Regions from separate parts of the Pelobacter seleniigenes DSM 18267 genome, predicted to be linked through region 1. Evidence: riboswitches for the same ligand, from Rfam matches in the RefSeq annotation. Region 1 holds a riboswitch; the other holds the start of a gene.
What was found. A riboswitch is a leader RNA that binds a small molecule or an ion and turns the genes downstream of it on or off. The one in region 1 is predicted to bind cobalamin.
Positions count from the first base shown of each region.

Region 2: linked by a shared signal. The riboswitch ahead of cobA (uroporphyrinogen-III C-methyltransferase) and the one ahead of N909_RS0104210 (TonB-dependent receptor plug domain-containing protein) in region 1 are both predicted to bind cobalamin.

Region 1 is NZ_JOMG01000002.1:344,793-348,201, reverse strand. It holds gene N909_RS0104210 (TonB-dependent receptor plug domain-containing protein) at 1-1,629, opposite strand, end outside; cobalamin riboswitch at 1,796-2,011, opposite strand; gene N909_RS0104200 (DUF1015 domain-containing protein) at 2,365-3,409, shown strand, end outside.
Region 2 is NZ_JOMG01000002.1:2,697,167-2,700,575, forward strand. It holds gene N909_RS0115155 (HAD-IIB family hydrolase) at 1-209, opposite strand, end outside; gene cobA (uroporphyrinogen-III C-methyltransferase) at 352-1,632, opposite strand; cobalamin riboswitch at 1,813-1,991, opposite strand; cobalamin riboswitch at 2,257-2,329, shown strand; gene cobU (bifunctional adenosylcobinamide kinase/adenosylcobinamide-phosphate guanylyltransferase) at 2,473-3,042, shown strand; gene cobT (nicotinate-nucleotide--dimethylbenzimidazole phosphoribosyltransferase) at 3,112-3,409, shown strand, end outside.

The DNA.
Region 1 (3,409 bases):
GTGGAGATTGATGTCGATGCTGGCTTTGTGCAGAGGGCGGCGGTCGATCCGTTTGCCGTCGGCATCCTGTGTATCGGTATAGGTATAGCCGATTTTCATGTCGAAGTACTCACAAGGCAGCCACTCCAGGCTCGACTCGATGCCGCGGGCCTTGAGTTTAGCAATGTTTCCGTAGGTGAAGGTGAGATCGTTGTAATCAATGTAATCGTCAATATCGTTATAAAAATAGGCGATGTCGATGATCAGGCTGCTGTCGAAAAAGCTCTGTTCCAGCCCGGCATCCCAACCGAAACTTTTTTCTGCGTCCAGGTCTTTGTTGCCGTAAGTTGAATAGAGCTGGAACAGGGTTGGGGCTTTGAAGCCGGTTCCCACTGAGCCCTTCAGGCGGGTCTTGGTGGCGGCAATGCGGTAAGTCGGCGCCACCCGCCAGGTGGTCTGGCCGCCGAACTCGGCGTGATGGTCATAACGCACCCCGAGGGCGGTCGAAAATGCCCCGGCGGTCAATTGCTCCTGCACATAGACGGCGTTGGTCCGAGAATGGCCGTCCGCGGCGTCGGTGTAGGGGTAAGCGGGATCTGCAGAGGCATCGTAATAGTAATCGAAGCGCTCGTTTTCGGTCTCGGCGCCAAAGATCAGCGTATGCATGGCATTGACCCGAAAGGTGTTCTGCAGGTCGAATTTGGTCAGGGTGCCGTTGTATTCCGAATCGACATATTCTTCGTCGTAGTTGCGCTTGGTACTGGAAATAGCGCTGCCGACCGTGGTTTTCCAGCGCTCATTCAGGAACGAGAAGGTGCCTTCGACGCGAGCCATTTTTTCATCGACGTCCTGCACGTTGTCGCCATCAACCGGGATATAGCCGCCCGTGGCCAGGTCATAGGCCGAAGAATCGTAGTCGTAGCTGGCTTCGGTGGAGCGCAGGATGATATTCCATTGCACCGCTTGGCTGGGGGTGATGCCGAGGCGAAAGGACGCCGAGGTGTTGTCATAGCCGTCCGCTTCGGAATTGCCGTCTTTTTCATTGGCCGTGGAAAAGCCGTCGGTATCGGTCCTGGACAGGTACAGGGCGGCCGAGGTGGTGTCGCTGCCGACGGAAAAGCCGGCCTTCTCGGTGAAGGTTCGATAGGAGCCGCCTTCAACAGAGGCGTAGCCGCTCGGCGGTTTGGTTCCTTGTTTGGTGATGATATTGATCACCCCGCCGATGGCATCGGAGCCGTAGAGGACGCTCTGCGCGCCGCGCACGACTTCAATCCGTTCGATATCGTTGGTACTCAGATTGGCGATGTCGGCGCCGCCGAATCCGGCGATATCCCGAAATTCGACCCCATCGATCATGACCAGGGTGTGCTTGGTATCAGTGCCGCGTAGATAGATGGAGACCGTACCCCCCTTGTTGCCGGTCTGGACGATATTGACGCCGGGAATATCGCGCAGGACATCCAGCACTTGGGTCTGCTGCTTCGCCTCGATCTCGTCAGCGGTGATCACGGTCACGGAGCTGCCCAGCTGGCTTAAGGGGGTGGCGGTGCGGGTGGCGGTCACCACCACCGGGTCGAGCAGCAGAGGAGCGGCCTGCAGCGGCCCGGCGACCAGGAGCAGGGAGAATAAGGCCAGTAAGGTGTTACGCATCGTTTGGTTCCTCCTGTTGTCCCCCGGAAGCTTGGAACGGGCACAAAAAAACCCGCTACCTTGAACAGGTGCGGGAGATTCCGTATTTGTAACCGCGCGAGTTCGAGCTCCCATACCCGGGGAGATGAAAGTCAATGGTTTCCTGCAACGTCATCTGGCAGTTTGCAGGTCACCCTGTTTCACGGCAGGTCTTCTGGCTTACGAGGTTTCGACGGCAAACAGCCGGCGAAGAGTCAGGCGGCCTTCCCAGTGGTTGACCAGTGGCATATCGTCTGACGAGGCTCAATTACAGCGGCGGGTCCGTGGGGGAATTTCACCCCTCTTCCCATCTGTTCGCTTCAATACGAACAGGCCTTGCGGCACCATGAAACAATTCAATTGTGATCCTGCTTATAGAAAATCGCCGGAGTGATGTCAAGTCTATTAAAATAGGGGCTTTTTAAACTTAAGAAGCAGAGATACGGTTCTCAAGCGGGGCAAAACATGATACCAATGATAGCCCGCATCAAGCGACTTCAATTCTGTTTTATAGATAGTTGGCATCCGGAGTTTCCGGATGCCAACGCATAAGTTTTTAGATTGGGAACGAGAAATTTTTCGTTGTGGCAAGGAAATCAAGGGCTTATGCGGAGGCGTCGTTCTTTACGCCGCACAAATAAGCCCACAGATTAACACCGCCACGGCGGAAAAGGGCCGTTTCCGGATGATAACGAGATAACGTGCAAGGACACCAAAATGAGTTTTGCTGATATCGGCCTGCAGGTGCCGAAAATCCTGCTGCCCGGCAAGGGGATCGACATGCAGAGCTGGGCGGTGATCGCCTGTGATCAATATACCTCGGACCGGAGCTACTGGCTGCGCCTGGCGGAACAGGTCGCGGAGCGGCCCTCGACCCTCAAGCTGATCTTTCCCGAAGTCTATCTGGAAGATCAGGACGCTGAACAGCGGATTGCCGCAATCAACCGAACCATGGAGCAATACCTGGCCGACGGCAGCCTGGAAGAGCAGCCGCCCGGATTTGTCCTGGTCGATCGCAAAACCGCTGAAGTCCCCTCACGCAAGGGACTGATCGTGGCCCTGGACCTGGAATGCTACGATTATCGCAAAGGTGCCGACAGCCTGATCCGGGCCACGGAAGGCACCATTCTTGACCGTCTGCCGCCGCGGATCCGGGTGCGCGAGAACGCTCCAATCGAGTTGCCGCACATCATGGTCTTGATCGACGATCCGCAGCGCATGGTGATCGAGCCGTTGGCTGACGAGAATCTCGACACCCTTTACGATTTCGATCTGCTGGAGAACGGCGGCCACCTCAGGGGCTACCGGGTGGATCAGCCGGAGTTGATCCGGCAGGTGGCCGAGGCGCTGGAGCAACTGGCCGACCCGGCCGCGTACCGTGAAAAATACGCAACTGATGGCGAGGTCATGCTTTACGCCATGGGCGACGGTAATCATTCCTTCGCCACGGCGAAGGCGATCTGGGAAAAATTGAAAGAAGAAGCCGACGACCCCCGTCAGGTCATGGATCACCCGGCCCGTTACGCCCTGGTGGAACTGGTCAATGTCCATGATCCGGGGCTCGAATTTGAAGCGATCCACCGGGTCCTGTTTAATGTCAACTGTGTTCACATCAAGCAGCAGATGGAGGCGTTTTTCGCGGCCCGCAACACACCGTTCAGCTTCGAAGTGTGCACGGATCTTGCCGAAGCACAAGAGATCGCGGCAGAGAACAGTACTCTCACGCATTCATTTGCGGTGATTCTGGGCGGAAGGTTTGGTG
Region 2 (3,409 bases), 2.4 Mb from region 1:
CCATTTTCCACGATGACCGGCGCGGCCAGGCCGAGGGCGGCATGGATCGCAGCCACTTCCGCCGCGGTTTTGCTGGTGCAGAGAATCACCGGGATCTCAAGGTCCGCCAGCTTTTCAAGGGCCGGCACGGCGGCGTCCCAACGGTAGGAATGGTGGTCGAGAAGGGTGCCGTCGAGATCGGTGAATATGATCAGGCGCTGTCGATACATGGACATCTCCGTCGTTGTGGATCACGAAGAATACTGCAAGGCGGGTGCCATGCGATGATACCTTGTTGGCAGGGGAGGGTCCAGCGGGGATTTGTACGGCAGCCCCTTCCCGGTCTCGAAAGGGGCCAACCAAAGGGGGCTGTTACTGGGCCAGCTGATAAAGCTGTTCTGCTGCCGGGGCCAGCACATGGTGCAGGTTGACGACATCCCCGAAGACCAGCAGTGCCGGGCGTTGGGCCTGCTCGGCGGTGAGGGGCAGGTTCTGCAGATCGGTAATCAGCACCTGCTGGTTGCTGCGGGTGGCGTTGGCCACGATGGCGACCGGCAGGTTGGCCGGGACCCCCTGGCTGAGGGCCAGCTGGGAAATCTCGCGGGCGAAGCTGACCCCCATCAGCACGACAGTCGTATGGTGCGGAATTTTCAACAGGGGGAACCAGTCCGCGTTAATTTTGCTGCCGGCCAGATGGGCGGACACCACCGACATGTTGGTGGCGTAGCCGCGCGCGGTGGGAGGGATGCCGGCGCAGGCCGGTCCGGCCAGGGCGGAACTGATCCCGCTGACCACTTCAACCTGCACCCCGCGTTTGATCAGGTATTCGGCTTCTTCGGCGCCGCGGCCGAAGATATAGGGGTCGCCGCATTTCAGCCGGGCGATGCGCAGGCCCTGGCGGGTCTTCTGAAAAAGTAATTCATTGATCTGCTCCTGGCGGAAACTGTGGCAGCCTTTTTGTTTACCCACAGCGATCTTTTCGGTCCCGGCCGGGATCAGGTCCATGATTTCCGGGGTGAGCAGGTGATCGTAGAGGACCACATCCATCTGCTGGATCAGTTTGTAGGCTTTCAGGGTCAACAGCTCGGGGTCGCCCGGACCGCAGCCGATCAGATAGACCTTGGCCAGGCGGCTGCGGCATTCTGCAGCGGTTTGCTGCGGGGCAATGATCCCCTGCAGGCGTTCGACTTTTTTCTGGCGGACCAGGCTGTCGAGATCGGCCGGAATGGTGGCCGCAATTTTATCCCGCACTACCTGGCCGATGGTCGGGCTGCAGCCGTTGGTTGAAACGGCTATTTTGAGCTGACCGTAATTGAGCAACGCCGAAAAATGAAAGTCACTGAGCTCTGGTTGGGACACACAGTTGAACAGGAACTGATAGCCGCTTTTCAGGGCCTTGATCCGGTCCGGCAGGTCCGGATTGCCGGTTGCATCGACCACCAGGGTGGCCCCGAGCAGATCGGTACTGCAAAAACTGCGTTCCTGATAGGGCTGGCCCAGCTCTTTGAGCTCATCGCAGATCTGCTCGGCAACGATTCTGAAAGTCAGCCCGTTCTGCTGCAGGGTGCGCGCTTTTTGCAGCGCGGCCTGGCCGCCGCCGATGATCAGCAGTTCCGGTTTGGTCAAGAGGATGGGCAGGGATTCGGTGTTCATGTCTGGTCCTGTTCAAGCAAGCTCAGCGCCCGGGGCGTTGAATAACAAAATGGTTTTTTCGTGGTGCGGTGGGCCGCTGGGCCCGGCGGACATAAAAAAAACCGCAACCTGCATAAAATGAAGGTTCCGGTTACCCATCTGTCCCGAGTCCTGTCAGCTTGCCCTTCGTCCCCTCAGGCAAAGATCTGTTCGGTCGCAGCAGGTCTTCTGACTCCCGGTTCGTTCGCGGACGACGCCTTCCCAGGATCACCCAGTGGCATGTGTGTCGTCGTTGTCCCCGGTTACAGCGGTGGGTCCGCCCCCGATTCGCACGGGGTTCCCTTTTCAATCCCGAAGGAACTGCACCTGTTTTTTCGATTGTCTGCTCTGTATATGTCCATCCCGCAGCGGATGTCAAATTTTTTAATCTCCACATTCTCCCTTGAAAAATGCCGGTTTTGCGGACTGGAGACGTGTCACTTGCGTATAGCGTCCGGTCGGTTTCGAAAATCGACCCGTCAGAACGAATCATGCCTGGGCGCAAAAAAAATGACTTGCAGAAGATTATTATTTGCATTCTAATCAGCGCCAGGAAACACGGCATCAGCTGCCGAACCGATCTTTAATGGAAAAGGCACGGGAGGGAAGGAAGGCGGTGAAAATCCGTCACGGACCCGCCACTGTGACCGGGAGCAGGTCTCCCGGGAGTCAGATACTTCCCCCCTGCAAAGCCGCAATGACCTGAACTTCGTGGAGTGAGCGTCAGGTTATTATCGCGAACGGATTAAATACGGAATCCCGAAGCCTTGCCCAAGGTTTCGGGATTTTTTTGTCTGCAGAGACCCTGAAAAGGGAGGTGTCATGTCGCAAATCATGCCCGAAGTGAACCACCAGCCCGGCCGGCTGATCTATGTCAGCGGCGGCTGCCGCAGTGGCAAGAGCCGTTTTGCCCAGGATTTTGCCGAACAGCTGCCCGGCCGCCGGGCTTATCTGGCCACTTGCCCGGTCATCGACAGCGAGATGGACCAGCGCATCCAGGCCCATCAACAGGCCCGGCTGGATAAGGGGTGGGCGACCATTGAAGAACCGCTGGACCCGGCGTCCGCCCTGGCGCGCGCCCGGGAGTATCCGGTGGTGCTCATCGACTGCCTGACCCTGTGGGTGAACAACCTGCTGTTTGCTGCCGATCAGCAGCAGCGCGAATTGAGCGAAACCGAGGTCGAGGAGCAGAGCCTGACGCTGATCCGGGAATGCCGCCAGGGCGGACGGACAATCGTTCTGGTCAGTAACGAACTGGGCATGGGGCTGGTCCCGGCCGATCCCCTGTCGCGGCGTTACCGTGACCTGATCGGGCGCTGCAATCAGGTGGTGGCCCGGCACGCCGATGAGGCCTATTTTCTGGTCTCCGGGCTGCCACTGCAATTGAAATAGATCACATCCCCGCACCCGCCCGGGGCGCAGGGGGAACATTTGAGATCCTTGACTGAGGAGATTTGCACGATGGAATTGCTCGACAACACCCTGGCCGCCATTACCCGGCAGGACCAGACCGCCCGCCATCAGGCGCAGGAACGCCTTGACCAGTTGATCATGCCGCACTGGGCCTTGGGCAGACTGATGGACCTGGCCCTGGATCTGGCCGGCATCAGCGGCAGCATAACCCCGGTGGTCAAGCGCAAGCTGATTCTGGTGATGGCCGGTGACCACGGGGTGGCCGCCAGCGGGGTCAGTCGTTTTGGCCAGGAAGTAACGGTGCAGATGGTGCAGAGCTATTTTGCCGGAGTGGCGGGCTGCAATG